One region of the Rothia sp. HMSC072E10 genome, then DNA from elsewhere that is predicted to be linked to it. Evidence: predicted binding sites of a transcription regulator. Region 1 holds the regulator's gene; the other holds the start of a gene.

The links. The regulator HspR, encoded in region 1, represses chaperone genes until heat shock. The targets are predictions, from matches to a motif close to AAGTTGAGTCNNNNNGACTCAACTT.
Region 2: clpB (ATP-dependent chaperone ClpB) is a predicted target of HspR. The motif match lies at 1,492-1,516, and genes of this name have one in related genera.

Annotation. Positions count from the first base shown of each region.
Region 1 is NZ_KV814479.1:58,039-65,219, forward strand. Features, by position in the region: gene dnaK (molecular chaperone DnaK) at 1-194, shown strand, start outside; gene HMPREF2944_RS00635 (nucleotide exchange factor GrpE) at 197-775, shown strand; gene HMPREF2944_RS00640 (DnaJ domain-containing protein) at 1,060-2,043, shown strand; gene HMPREF2944_RS00645 (heat shock protein transcriptional repressor HspR) at 2,047-2,553, shown strand; gene trmB (tRNA (guanosine(46)-N7)-methyltransferase TrmB) at 2,811-3,617, opposite strand; gene HMPREF2944_RS00655 (hypothetical protein) at 3,857-4,255, opposite strand; gene HMPREF2944_RS00660 (amino acid permease) at 4,738-6,207, shown strand; gene HMPREF2944_RS00665 (amino acid permease) at 6,626-7,181, shown strand, end outside.
Region 2 is NZ_KV814486.1:37,657-44,837, forward strand. Features, by position in the region: gene HMPREF2944_RS01815 (HAD family hydrolase) at 1-598, opposite strand, end outside; gene HMPREF2944_RS01820 (NAD(P)-dependent oxidoreductase) at 617-1,300, opposite strand; gene clpB (ATP-dependent chaperone ClpB) at 1,568-4,177, shown strand; gene HMPREF2944_RS01830 (Sir2 family NAD-dependent protein deacetylase) at 4,336-5,304, shown strand; gene HMPREF2944_RS01835 (excalibur calcium-binding domain-containing protein) at 5,417-6,685, shown strand; gene HMPREF2944_RS01840 (calcium-binding protein) at 7,009-7,181, shown strand, end outside.

The DNA.
Region 1 (7,181 bases):
ACGAGCTGAAGAAGGCACTCGAGGGCGACGACGATGCAGCAGTGAAGTCCGCATTCGAGAAGCTGCAGGCATCCCAGTCCAAGCTGGGCGAGGCACTCTACGCAGCAGCACAGGCTGAGGCATCCGAGTCCAAGCCCGCCGCTGATGAGGACGTTGTCGACGCCGAGGTTATCGACGAAGACGAGAAGAAGTAATCATGGCTGAGCAGGAAAACGTCACCCCCGACCCGCTGGAGGAGGCATTCAACGCCCCCGCAGCGGAAGGCCACCCCGAAGCTGAATCGGTCGAAAGCCCCGAGGAAGTTGCGGAAGCCGTCGAGGCTGAGCTCCAGGACGCCGTAGAAGCAGAATCTGCGGATGCGGCACTCGCCGCGGAGCGCCTGGACTCCCTGCTTCGCCTGCAGGCCGAGTTCACTAACTTCAAGAACCGCACCGCCCGCGAAAAGGAGCAGCTGCGAGGCTTCGTAACCAGTGAACTGGTGACCGCGCTGCTGCCGGTGCTCGATGATATCGACGCCGCACGTAAGCACGGCGACCTGCAGGAAGGCCCCTTCGCCTCCATCGCTACCAAGCTCGAAGAGCTGCTCGGCAAGCAGGGTGTGGAGCGTTTCGGTGAAGTAGGCGACGCCTTCGACCCGAACATCCACGAAGCTGTTCTGCAGCAGCCCACCGACGAGGTGGCTGAGGATCATGTCTCCATGGTTCTGCGTTACGGCTACCGCGTGAACGACCGCGTGGTTCGTACCGCTCAGGTGGCTGTGGCTGTCGCACCGTAAGGTGGCAGGCTAGGCATTGGCTGAATAACTAACGACGGGCGGGTGCTCTCCCTAGTGGGGGAGTGCCCGCCCTGTTGTTTGCTTGCGATATGTGCGTGGTCTCGGCATGTAGCGGCGGTGGTTAAAAAGCCTTGTAGGGCGCTAAATTTTGGTCTACCCCCTTCCAAAATTGAGTCAAGTAGACTAAACTTTTATATAGAGCATTAAGACAAGAACGTGGTGCCCTGCTAGCCGTCCCGTAACCGAGGAGGGCGGCGCATCACCGCGAGAGGAGCAACAAACATATGGCAAGCGAAAACTGGATAACTGACGACTTTTATAAGGCACTGGGCGTTAGCGAAGACGCAAGCGAAAGCGACATTAAGAAGGCGTACCGCAAGCTCTCCCGCAAGTACCACCCGGATCTGAACCCCGGTGACGAGCAGGCTGAGAAGAAGTTCAAGGAAATCTCCGAGGCCTACGACGTGCTCTCCGACAAGAAGCAGCGCGAGGAGTACGACCAGATTCGCCGCTACGGCGCCCCAGGCATGGGCGCGGGCGGCTTCGGTGGTGGCGGCTTTAGCGGCGGATACCCCGGCGCGGACGCCTTCGGCGGATTCCGCGGCGGCACCAACATCAACATTGACGACCTGCTCGGCGGCCTCTTCGGCGGAAGCACCGGCGGTAGCCGCCGTCGCTCCGCCGGCTTCACCAGCGCCGACTTCGGCGGCATGGGTAGCGGCTTTGGCGGCGCACAGCACGCGGCCCCCGAGGAAAGCACCACCAGCACCCGCATCAGCCTGGCCCAGGCCTACACCGGCGCAAACGTGACCGTGTTCCTGCCGGACGGCTCCCACACCGAGGCACGCATCCCCGCAGGCATCAAGGACGGCCAGAAGGTCCGCCTGCGCGGCAAGGGCCTGCGCGGCGGCGACCTGAAGGTCACCGTGCGCGTCTCCGATGACTCCGTGTACTCCCGCGAGGGCAACAACCTGATCCTGCGCGCACCCGTCACCCTCGCCGAGGCCGTCGACGGCGCAGTGATCGAGGTGCCCCTGCCCGACGCATCCACCGTGAAGCTGCGCCTGGCACCCGGCCAGGTCGGCCGCCGACTGCGCGCCAAGGGCCGCGGCTTCAAGGCTAAGGGCGGCGACGGCGACCTGCTGGTCATCCCGGAGATTGTTCTGCCCACCGAGCTGAGCGCAGAGGCGCAGGAAGCATTCGATAAGTTCGTAAAACTGGCACCGCAGGAGAACCCGCGTAAGGATCTGTTGAAGAAGGCGAAGTAAACCATGGCATCTCGAGAATCATCATCTAAGTCCCGTAGCGGCAAGCCGTTGCACAGCGTGGACCTGCCGGTTTTCGTGATTTCTGTGGCGGCTGAGCTGGCGGGCATGCACCCGCAGACCCTGCGCCAGTACGACCGCATCGGCTTGGTCCAGCCTTCGCGTGCGCCCGGTAAGGCGCGCCGCTACTCGCAGCGTGACGTGAACCGTCTGCAGCGGATTCAGCAGCTCTCGCAGGAGGGCGTCTCCCTGGAAGGTATCCGCCGAATCATCGAGCTGGAGGCTCTCCTGGAGTCGCAGAAGGAACAGATTGCGGCCCTGCAGAGCCAGATCGAGGACGCGAAGGTGAAGCTGGGCTTGGCGGAGCGCGTGTTCGCTGCCGGTACCAGTGGCGACGTGGTGCATATTGCCCGCGGCACCCGCCCGGCGCCTCGTCAGCGTTCTTCGGCTGTGGTGCTGTATCGTCAGCATCGCCAGCCGGCTACGGCGGATGATGCGAAGCCGCAGCGCTAAACCGGCTAAACCCGCTACACTGGGATAAACGGCTCGGCTGTTCTAGCTCATTTGCGCTAGTCAGCCACCCATATAGGCTTGTGCGTCTTAGCGTTGTGCGAGCGAGGTAGGGTAGACCCCCGCCCGCATGCACTCAGACCCACACACAAGAAGGTGAGGCTCCCCGAATGACCGGGGAGCCTCACCTGCTTAACGTATATTCGCGCTAACCTGCGCCACCTGATGCCGGTGTTGCCTCGGCTTACTTGCGGCGGTGCTTACTTGCGGCGGTAGGTCAGGTCGTGTGCGCGGCGGCCCGCCTCCTGAGCCTTACGCTCAAAGCTGGTGAGGGTACGACCCTCCCAGCGTGGAGCCCAACCACCCTGCGGATCCTCCTCGGTCGCACCGGCACCGGGGTTCACGTTCTCAAAGTCGGGGTGCGCCTCCAGAACATCGCGCATGACCAGGGCGTACTCCTCCCAGTCAGTCGCCAGGCGCCAAATGCCGCCGGGCTTGAGCACGCGCGCAACCTTATCAGCGAACGCCGGGGACACCAGGCGGCGCTTGTGGTGGCGGGACTTGTGCCAGGGGTCCGGGAAGAATACCCACAGCTCGTCCACGGAGTTCTCCTCGAGCATGTTGTCGAGCAGCTCGGGTGCGTTCGCCTGAGCCACACGCACGTTCTCCACGCCGGCGTTGCCCATCTTCAGTAGCAGGTCCGCGATGCCGGGGGTGTACACCTCAACGGCGAGGAAGTTCGCCTCGGACATCTCGGCGGCGCGGTGCACGATTGCCTCGCCCAGACCGGAACCAATCTCGACGACCTGGTACGCCTCACGGCCGTAAATCTTAACCGGGTCGAAGGTCGCCTCGGGCGCGACAGAGGTGTCGGTGCGCAGGCGCGGAATGTCCAGCACGTGGGTGGGGGAGTAGGTGTCCCAGGCCTTCTGGCGGCGCGCGGTGAGGCGGTCGCCGCGGCGGACGAAGGAGTAGGGCTGGCGGAAGAATTCCTCGGGAACCGGCTTCTTGGCCTTCTCTTCGGTGGATTCGGGTGCCTGGCTAGGCTGCGTGTTCTCAGTAGACATACCTAAAAGAATAGCGTAGCGCCGCTGTACCGTGCGGTTTCGGGGCCGCTGGGCGGGGTGATGCCGGGCTGGCCGGGTACGAGCGAACCGGGGGCGGATAGGGTGCGCGCGCCGGTCTGCGAAGCGTAGAAAACCAGCGGGCGTAGAAATTCTGCGCGCATACAAAAGCGCGGCGGGAACCGGAAGGTTCCCACCGCACTAAAGAGAGGTTGCTTGAGGAGTGAGCTAAGAGGAGGGCCTTACTTCTTGGAGCCCAGCAGCGCCAGACCCGCGCCGAGCATCACGATGTTGTTTGCGAGCTGCTGGCCGTCCTGGGTGGGGCGGAAGAACTTGTCGTGCATGTCCGGGTTGCGGAAGTACATGGTCATCAGGTTTGCCGCGAATGCGGTCAGGCCTGCACCCGCCAGGCGGGAGGGGATGAAGGGGGTCAGCAGGGTTGCGCCGAGGGTGGTCTCTGCGCCGGAGATGAGCTTGCCGAAGGTTGCTGCGTCCAGCTTGGAGACTGCGGGCACGCCGGTTGCGGCCATCTGCTGTAGGAAGGCGTAGGTGCCTTCGTCTGCCTTGAGCTTCTTGATGCCTGCGTCGAGGATGAGTGCGCCGGCGGTGAGTCGCAGTGCAGCGTTGGAGAACTTGCTCATTGTTGTGTCCTTCTGTTCTGTGGTTGGTCGGCTAGGTTTTCGTTTGAATGGTTACTACTGTAAACCTGGTTTTATGCTTTGTAAAGTTTTACTAGTAAAGTTTATTAATTTTTTGAAAATCGAAGAGGCGGGGCGCTCAGGATGGGAGCTCTCGGACTCAGTAGGTCACCACAGGCTCACGCCGCCCCTGAACTGTCGCCTCCCTGTGCCGTCTCAAATCCTAGCCATGTTGGATTCATTGCGCTCGTGTGGGTATGAGGGGGTAAAATTTGAGATTATGCATTCTCTGTATATTTCTCATCGGTGATACAAGCCTCGGCTAACCTGTGTCATTGGGGCCCACAAGCCCCGAAATACCGCACGTACCGCGGAAATGGGAGGTCCACCTCCCTGTACGCCGTTAAGGAATATGAGTGAATACCAACCACCCGGATAAACCCCCGAGTAAAAAACAGGGCAACAGACGCAGAAAAGAGAAATACGTGACACAGCAGCCAACGCCGCAGAACTCCGTCACCGGCCTAGATTCGGAGGCTGAGCACTCCAAGCTCCAGCGCGGGCTCAGCTACCGACATATCCAGCTAATCGCCATCGGCGGCGCCATCGGTACGGGCCTGTTCCTCGGCTCAGCCAAAACCATCGCCCTGACCGGCCCCTCAATCGTCTTCGTCTACGCGATTATTGGTAGCGTCATCTACTTTGTTCTACGCGCCATGGGCGAGATTCTGCTCTCCAACCCCAAGTACAAGTCCTTCACCGACTTCATTACCGATATCCTCGGCCTGCGCGCAGGATTCTTCGTCGGCTGGTCGTACTGGTTCTTCTGGGTCGTCACGGGTATCGCGGACGTCATCGCGATTACCGGCTACGTGCAATACTGGCTACCCGGCATGCCCAAGTTCATCCCGGCGCTCGTGGTCATCACGGCACTGCTACTGCTGAACCTGCCCTCGGTGAAGAACTTCGGCGAAATTGAATTCTGGTTCGCGGTCATTAAAATCGTCGCGATTGTCGCCCTCATTATTGTTGGTGCGCTCATGGTCGCCTTCAGCTTCACCAGCCCCGACGGCACCACTGCCTCCCTGGCCCACCTATGGGACCATCCCGGCCCCTCCGGTAGCGGTATCTTCACCCAGGGCGTGACCGGCTTCCTGGGCTCCTTCCAGATTGCCCTCTTCGCCTTCGTGGGCGCCGAGCTCGTTGGTACCGCCGTGGCTGAGACCAAGCACCCCGAGCGCACCCTGCCCAAGGCCATTAACGCCGTGCCCTTCCGTATTGCGCTCTTCTACGCTGTGCCGCTGCTGACCATCCTCGCCGTGACCCCCTGGGACAAGCTGGACAAGTCCATGAGCCCCTTCGTGGGCATGTTCTCCCTGGCGGGTATCGGCATCGCCGCCTCGCTGGTGAACTTCGTGGTGCTGACCTCCGCGGCATCCTCCGCAAACTCCGGTATCTTCTCGACCTCCCGCATGGTCTACGGCCTGGCGCACGACGGTGCGGCACCCTCCGCACTGGGCAAGCTCACCAAGAACGGCGTGCCCGCCAACGCCCTGTACCTGACCACCGTGCTGCTGCTGTTCAGCCTGGTCATGCTGTACGCCGGCAACGGCATCATGGAGGCGTTTACCGTGGTGACCTCGGTGGCGTCGATGATGGGTATCTTCACCTGGAGCATGATTCTGATTGCCTACCTGGTCTACCGCAAGAAGTTCCCCGAGCGCCACGAAGCCTCCCAGTACAAGATGCCCTGGGGTATCGGCATGAGCTGGTTTGGTCTGGTCTTCTTCGCGGTGATGGTTTACGCCCTGAGTCTGTACCCCGACACCGCCATCGGCCTGGCACTGACCCCCGTCTGGTTCATCGCCCTGGCCATCGGTTACGAGATTCTGACCCGCCGCCATGCCGCCAAGCGTGCCCGCGCGCTGGTCGGTGAAGGAGCCTCTCAGAAGTAGCCTCTAGCGCTCCGCTCGTCGTTGTTCTGGGCCTCGCCCCCGTGTTCTTTCTGGATGCGGGGGCGAGGTTTTTCTGTGTTTATTTACCCCCGTCAGGAGGCTAAATGGTGACCTATACAATAGATTTGCGACACACCAAAGGCTGAAAAATACTTCATTCACCTTTCAAAACGTGTAGAATATCTATCCAAACAGGTGTGAAAGCTCCCAAAGGTTCCCGCATCGGGCGATGTCCGAACTCGCCCCGGATGCGGTGCAAACCATGGTCGAGCCCATCTCCCGCCCCGAAAGCCGGGGCTGCCCCGCCGAGCAACTGGCCGCATATTCATACACTGACCGTGCCTCCTGTCTTCTCGAGATTTTTACTCCAGGTCATGGCATATGCGGTACGGGGTACAACCGCAGAAAAGAGGACGTCGTGACTGAACATAACCAGGCCACCGTCACCCCCGAGGCTCCCGAACAGGGAGAGCGACTGCACCGCGGTCTGAGCAACCGCCACATCCAGCTCATCGCAATCGGCGGTGCCATCGGCACGGGCCTGTTCATGGGCTCCGGCCGAGCTATCTCCCTAGCGGGCCCCTCCGTGATTTTCGTGTATATGCTCATCGGCGCCGTCATCTTCCTGGTGTTGCGCGCCATGGGTGAAATCCTGCTGTCGAACCTGCGCTACAAGTCCTTCTCCGACTTCACCACCGACCTGGTCGGCCCCATGGCAGGCTTCTTCCTCGGCTGGTCCTACTGGTTCATGTGGGTGGTGACCGCCGTTGCGGACATCATTGCAATCGTCGGCTACCTGCGTCTGTGGTGGCCCGACCTGCAGGCATGGATACCGGCCCTCGCCGTCATCGGCGTTCTGCTGACCCTGAACCTGGTGTCCGTGAAGAACTTCGGCGAAATCGAATTCTGGTTCTCCATGATTAAGATCGTCGCCATCGTTGCCCTGATTATTGTTGGTGGCGCCATGGTCGCTA
Region 2 (7,181 bases), on a different contig from region 1:
CCAGTTCTGCCGGAACCTCCAGCTCGCCCGGCACCACGATTACGCGCATACCCGCCGCGGTCGCGCTGCGCACACCCGAAGGGGAGTCCTCAATCGCCACGCACTGGGTCGGGTCAACACCCAGACGCTCCGCCGCCAAAAGGTACGGCTGCGGGTCCGGCTTGGGGTGAGTGGTCTCATCGTTACCGATAATGACCGAGAACGTGCCCTCGGGCGCCGCGTTTGCGGTACGGCGCGCAATGGAGGTGGTGGCGTTCGTGACGATAGCCGCCGGAATCTGCGCCTCGCGCACCTCAGAAAGGAAACGTTCAATACCGGGCAGGAACTCGACCGGCTGGTGCGCCAGGGCCTCGCGCACCTTCGCCACCAGTCGATCGTTAATCTCCTGGTCCGGCAGGTTCACGCCGCGCTCGCGCAGACGATCCAGAGTGAACTGCATGGACAGGCCCAGGCAATCGAGGGTGTCCTGCTCGGTCCAGGTGCCACCGAAATCTGCGGCGAGAGCAACCTTGGCGGCAGCCCATACGGGTTCGGTGTCCACGAGGGTTCCGTCGTGGTCGAAGAGGATGGCGGCGGGGAAGGTGTTCGTAGTCGTCATGCCATTAAGCCTACCGGTTTATTTCTGGGGTGACCGCAGGATGGCGTCCCCAATCGTCACCAAAAAATCTATACCCGCGTTCTGCGGGTTCTCGGCAATAGTGAGTAGGGCATCGGCAACGTCCTCACGGGCAATCGTCGGAATGCCCGGAACCCGTTCGACACTCGCCATATCAAACACCTTCACCCCGCCCCTGCCGGGCTTATCGGTCAACCTGCCCGGATGCGCCCGCGAAATATACGGCTGATATTCGGCGACCAGGGCGTCCGCCTTAACCTTGTCGGTAAAAATGCCGCGCATGATGACCTTGCATACCAGGCGCATGGGCAGGGATGCGGTTCGTACCGTATCACCCACGCCGTAGGCGCTCAGTAGAACGCAGTGCTTCACGCCTGCGCCCGTGACTGTCTGCATGATGAGCGGCAGGCGCTCCTGCATGAACGTGCTGTGCAGAAACTCTCGCACCGTGGCCTTCTGCCCCAGGATGCTGACCATGACGTCCTGCCCGGCGGATGCTGCGGCGAGCCGCTCGGCATCGTTGAGGGCGCCGGGGGTGATGGTGAGGTTCTGATGCGCCCCTAGTAGCGCTCGCGCCTTATTGGGGTTGCGCACATAGGCGGTGACCGCGTGCCCCTCCTCGAGGGCTTTGCGGGTGAAGAAGCGGCCGGTGCGGCCAGTTGCGCCGAGAACCAGTATTTTCATGTGGGTCCCCATTTGTGTCTGTGATTGTTGTGGGAACTCGCAAGTGCCCAGTGCGGTCACTATAACAATAGGGGTTTTGGGTGGAGTTCATGGGCTGGAGTGTATGTTTTTGCCGCTTTATTCGTGCGAAGAGCCCATGGTTGTCGCCGAAATTTTAATCTCAAAAACCCTGGTTAATCCCTTGCGCAGAATAATTGAGTGTAGTAGACTCAAGTTATGTAATGCAGGGGCGCATAGGATAAGCCCTCGAAACACGAAAGGAACATTATGGACAACAAGTTCACCACCAAGAGTCAAGAAGTCATCTCGGCGGCAAATACTAACGCTCAAACCGCCGGTAACCCCACTATTGAAACCGCGCACATCCTCAAGGCCCTCATGGACCAGCGCGAAGGCATCGCAGTCTCGGTGCTCAAGGCCGCAGGCCTGGATGTAGACGCCATCTCCGAGGCAGCTTCCGCAGAAATCAAGAAGCTGCCCAAGGCTTCTGGCGCCTCCGTGCAGAACGCCTCCTTCAGCCGTTCCGCACTCGCCGCTCTGCAGGCCGCACAGACCCGCGCCCAGGGCTTCGGAGACACCTACGTCTCCACCGAAATGATTCTGCTCGGCATCGCCAGCGGAACCGATAGCACTGCGACCGCCATGCACAAGCTTGGTGCTACCGCAGACCTCATCGCACAGACCATCCCCAATGTCCGAGGAGACCGCACCGTGGACACCCCCGACCCCGAAGGCACCTTCCAGGCGCTCGAGAAGTACGGCACCGACCTGACCGCCATTGCCCGCGCCGGCAAGCTCGACCCGGTCATCGGCCGTGATTCCGAGATTCGCCGCGTCGTGCAGGTGCTCTCCCGCCGCACCAAGAACAACCCCGTGCTGATTGGTGAGCCCGGCGTCGGTAAGACCGCCGTGGTCGAGGGCCTGGCACAGCGCATGGTTTCTGGCGACGTGCCCGAATCCCTGCGCGGCAAGACCCTGATTAGCCTGGACCTGGGCTCCATGGTCGCCGGTGCTAAGTACCGCGGTGAGTTCGAGGAGCGCCTGAAGGCAGTCCTCGAAGAAATCAAGAAGTCCGAAGGCCAGATTGTCACCTTCATCGACGAGATTCACACCGTCGTCGGTGCTGGCGCCTCCGAAGGCTCCATGGATGCGGGCAACATGCTTAAGCCCATGCTTGCCCGTGGTGAGTTGCGCCTGATTGGTGCGACCACTCTGGACGAGTACCGCGAGAACATCGAGAAGGACCCCGCCCTGGAGCGCCGCTTCCAGCAGGTGTACGTGGGCGAGCCCAGCGTCGAGGACACCATCGGTATTCTGCGTGGCCTGAAGGAGCGCTACGAGGCACACCACAAGGTGCAGATTGCTGACTCCGCACTGGTTGCCGCAGCAACCTTGTCCAACCGCTACATTCCTTCCCGTCAGCTGCCGGACAAGGCAATTGACCTGATTGATGAGGCAGCATCCCGCCTGCGCATGGAAATTGACTCCGCTCCGGAGGAAATTGACCAGCTACGCCGCGCCGTGGACCGCCTCACCATGGAGGAGCTGGCTCTTGCCGACGAGACCGATCCCGCATCGGTTGAGCGTCTGGAGGCCCTGCGCAAGGACATGGCTGACAAGAAGGAAGAGCTCGACGCCCTCAACGCCCGTTGGGAGGCTGAGAAGGCAAGCCTGAACCGCGTGGGTGACATCAAGACCCAGATTGACGAGCTGCGTTCTCGCGCAGAGGTCGCACAGCGCGAGGGTAACCTCGCCGAGGCATCCCGCCTGCTGTACGGTGAGATTCCCGCAAAGCAGGCTGAGCTGGAAGAAGCACAGCGTGCAGAGGACCGTGCCAAGAGCGAGTCCATGGTTTCCGAAGAGGTCACCGCGGACGATATTGCCGAGGTGATTTCCTCCTGGACCGGTATTCCCGCGGGCCGCATGATGCAGGGTGAGTCCGAGAAGCTGCTCGAAATGGAGAAGCGCATCGGTGCCCGCCTCATCGGTCAGGAAGCCGCCGTGGTGGCTGTCTCCGACGCCGTGCGCCGTGCCCGCGCCGGTATCTCCGACCCGAACCGCCCGATTGGTTCCTTCCTGTTCCTGGGCCCGACCGGTGTCGGTAAGACCGAGCTGGCTAAGGCGCTGGCTGAGTTCCAGTTTGATGACGAGCGCGCCCTGGTGCGTATCGACATGAGCGAGTACTCCGAGAAGCACACCGTTTCCCGCCTGGTCGGTGCCCCTCCCGGATACGTCGGCCACGAAGAGGGCGGTCAGCTGACCGAGGCCGTGCGCCGTCGTCCCTACTCGGTGGTCCTGCTCGACGAGGTCGAGAAGGCACACCCCGAGGTCTTCGACATCCTGCTGCAGGTGCTCGATGACGGCCGCCTGACCGACGGTCAGGGCCGCACCGTGGACTTCCGCAACGTCATCCTGATCCTGACCTCGAACCTCGGCTCGCAGTACCTGGTCAACCAGGACCTGCCCTTCGACGAACGCTCCGAGAAGGCTATGGAGGTTGTGCACCAGGCATTCCGCCCCGAGTTCCTCAACCGACTGGACGACATCATCATGTTCCAGCCCCTGTCGGCTGAGAACCTGGGCCAGATTGTGGGCCTGCAGGTCAAGAGCATGGCTAAGCGCCTGGAAGACCGCCGCCTCACCCTGAACGTCACCGAGGCAGCCCTCGAGTGGCTGGGCAAGACCGGCTACGACCCGGCATTCGGTGCCCGCCCGCTACGCCGCCTGGTTCAGCGCGAGATTGGCGACCGCCTGGCTCGCGGCATCCTCTCCGGTGCTATCCACGACGGCGATACCGTGACCGTGGACGTGAACCCGGACGTTGCCAGCGACGGCCTGGTCGTGACCTCCGAGCGCGAGCAGAAGGCTGAGGACTAAACTCAACCGGTTAGCCGGACGGAGCCGATTGGCTCGGCGGGCTTAGCCCGTGGCTGACTCCGCGAGTTCAAAACCATAAGAAATAGGCTGTGGGGTACCCTCGAAAAGGGGTGCCCCACAGCCGTTTAACGTACTAGATCACAGAGCATGGGAGAAGAATGGACCGCTGGACCGACCACCAGAACTTCGCCGCCGCCGGTGAGCAGCGCGAAGAAATCGCCTCCGTACACAGGGCCGCGATTCGTTCCATCCAGCGCGTTGTGGCGGATACCGCCGAACCCCACGAGGAGGGGTACGCCGCCGAGGGCATCGCGCGGCTACTCAAGTCCGGTAAGGTTCTCGTGCTGACCGGTGCCGGCGTGAGCACCGAATCCGGCATCCCCGACTACCGTGGCCCGGGCGGATCCCTGCACGACCACCGTCCCATGACCTACCAGGAATTCCGTTACGATGATGACGCCCGTCAGCGCTACTGGGCGCGCTCCTACGTGGGTTGGCGTCGCATGCGCCGCGCCCAGCCGAACCGCGCCCACTATGCGCTCGCCGAGCTCGAGCAGTTGGGCGCTATCAGTGGCGTCATCACGCAGAACGTGGACGGCCTGCACGCCCGCGCCGGAAGCCGCAATCTGTTGGCCCTGCACGGCGACCTATCGCGCATCGTCTGCCTGGACTGCGGGCGAGATGAGGGTCGCGAGAGCCTGGATGCGCGCCTGGACGCCGCGAACCCCGGCTACCTGGACCGCTTGGAAGGCCGGGACCTGCGCGTAAACCCCGATGGTGACGTGGAGCTGGATCAGCAGTACATCCAAGATTTTCGGATGGTGCCCTGCCTCGCCTGCGGCTCGACCCGCCTCAAGCCGGACGTGGTGTATTTTGGCGAGTCCGTGCCCGCCGAGCGCAAGGCGCGCAAGGACGCCATGCTCGCCGAGTGCTCGGCGCTGCTGGTGGTGGGTTCCTCAGTGGCGGTGATGAGCAGCTACAAGATTGTGCTGGAGGCCCTGCGCGCCGGCAAGCCGGTGGCAATCATCAACGGCGGCCCGGGCCGCGCCGATGCGAAGGCCACCTTCCTGTGGCGCACCGGGGTGGGGGAGGCCCTGGAGCTCATGCTTGATGCGATTGACGGCTAGGCTCTCGATGGCCCGGCCGCTGCGACTACCCGCCCGCGGTTGTGTTGCAATTCATTGCAAATACACCCTTGACTGGTGAAAATACCTTGGAACCCGGGGCTAGAATGAGGGAATGGACATTCGAAACACTATCACTCGCTTCGGTGCCACGGCCCTCATCGGTTGCGGTTTGGTTGTGACCGCCATCCCCGCCACCTTCGCTCAGAATGACGGCGAGACCGTCACTCACGAATACCAGGACCGTGCCGCCTCCCACATCTCCGAGGTCTGGTACAAGGGTGAAACCCTCGAGATCTCCGGCGAGGGCTTCCTGACCCAGGACCGCGCCTCCGGCTCGACCATCGCCATTAAGCTCAACAAGGGCGCCATTAAGATCGACGGTAAGGACTACCTCGAGGTAACCGCCAACGATAAGGGCGAATTCACCGTCTCGATCCCCTGGCAGAGCGATCTGGAGGATCGCGTCTCCGTTGACGTGTACCTGCTCTCCGGTTCCCTGAAGGACAACGACACCGCTCGCGGCGGCAAGGCTGCGACCGTGAAGATTGAGGCTCGTTCCGTGGCCCCCGAGAGCCCCAGCGCCTCGGCAAGTGTTTCGGCAAGCGCCGAGCCCTCTGCATCCGCCAGCGCTACCGCCGAGCCGAAGAAGGAATCCAAGGCTGATTCTTCTGCCAGCCCCTCGGCATCGGCTACCGCAGCTGACGAGACCGTTGCCTCGGTGGATGCCGAGGTGAAGAACCGTGCCGATGAGAAAGCCTCCGCTTCCGCCTCGGTGAGCCCGAGCGCCACCGCATCGGCTTCCGCTTCTACCGTTGTCTCTCCCTCTGCCTCCGCTGAGGTAAAGAACGAGAAGAAGGCCGACCAGAAGGTATCGACCGCTAAGAACGACCAGAAGACCGAGCAGAAGGACGGTTCCCAGCAGGCTCCCGCCGCGCAGGATCAGCTGGGTGGCTCCTCGAGCGTCCAGGCCCCCGCAACCGAGCAGCCTTCGCCCGAGAGCACCCGCTTCGCTAACTGCTCCGAGGTCGCCGCCGCGGGCCTGGCCCCCATCCCCTCGAACCACCCGGACTTCCGTAAGCAGTTCGACGCCGATAATAATGGCCTCGGCTGCGAGGTTGTCGACAGCGGCTCCTCCTCGAACGGTGGTTCCTCCTCGAACGGCAGCTCCTCCTCGCAGGACAATCTCGGCTCCAGCGGATCGGGCACCCAGGACCGTCTCGGCTCTTCCTCGTCGAGCGCCTCTCTCTCGAGTCGCGCGCAGCGTTCCTCGCTGGCTAATACCGGCGCCTCGAACGTGTTCACCGTGGCCGGCCTGGGAATGGTGGCCGTCGGCTTGGGTATTGCGGGCGTGACCTCTGTGCTCCGTCGCAAGAACTCCTAAGTTTAGAGTTTAGGAATCCGGTGCTCCGGGCATCGGATGCGTTGTTCCAGGACCCCCCTCGCTCGCCTCGCGGGCGTGGGGGATTCTGCGTTTAACGGGGTCCCGAACGGTAGGGCGTTGAGCGGGTTTACGGACGGAAAACCGTCTAAACTAACGCCCGGATTCCAAGGCGCCGGTAGCGTTCGAATTCTTTGAATATGCGATTGATTCTTCAACTCGCCCCTCAAGAATTCTTCAAGAAGGGCCCATTAAGTGAGTCAGCTCATGTTAAATCGGCATCATGCACCCCGATATTGTCAGGTTCGGTCGTTAGAATGGGGGGCATGAGCATTCGAAACAACATCGCACGCATCGGCGCCACTGCCCTGATTAGCTGTGGCCTGGTTGCTACTACCGTCCCCGCTACCTTCGCTGACGAAGCTGCACAGGAGATTTCCTTTACTTACGCAGATTCCGCACGCCTCATCACCCCCGACACCTGGGTCGAGGGTCATGA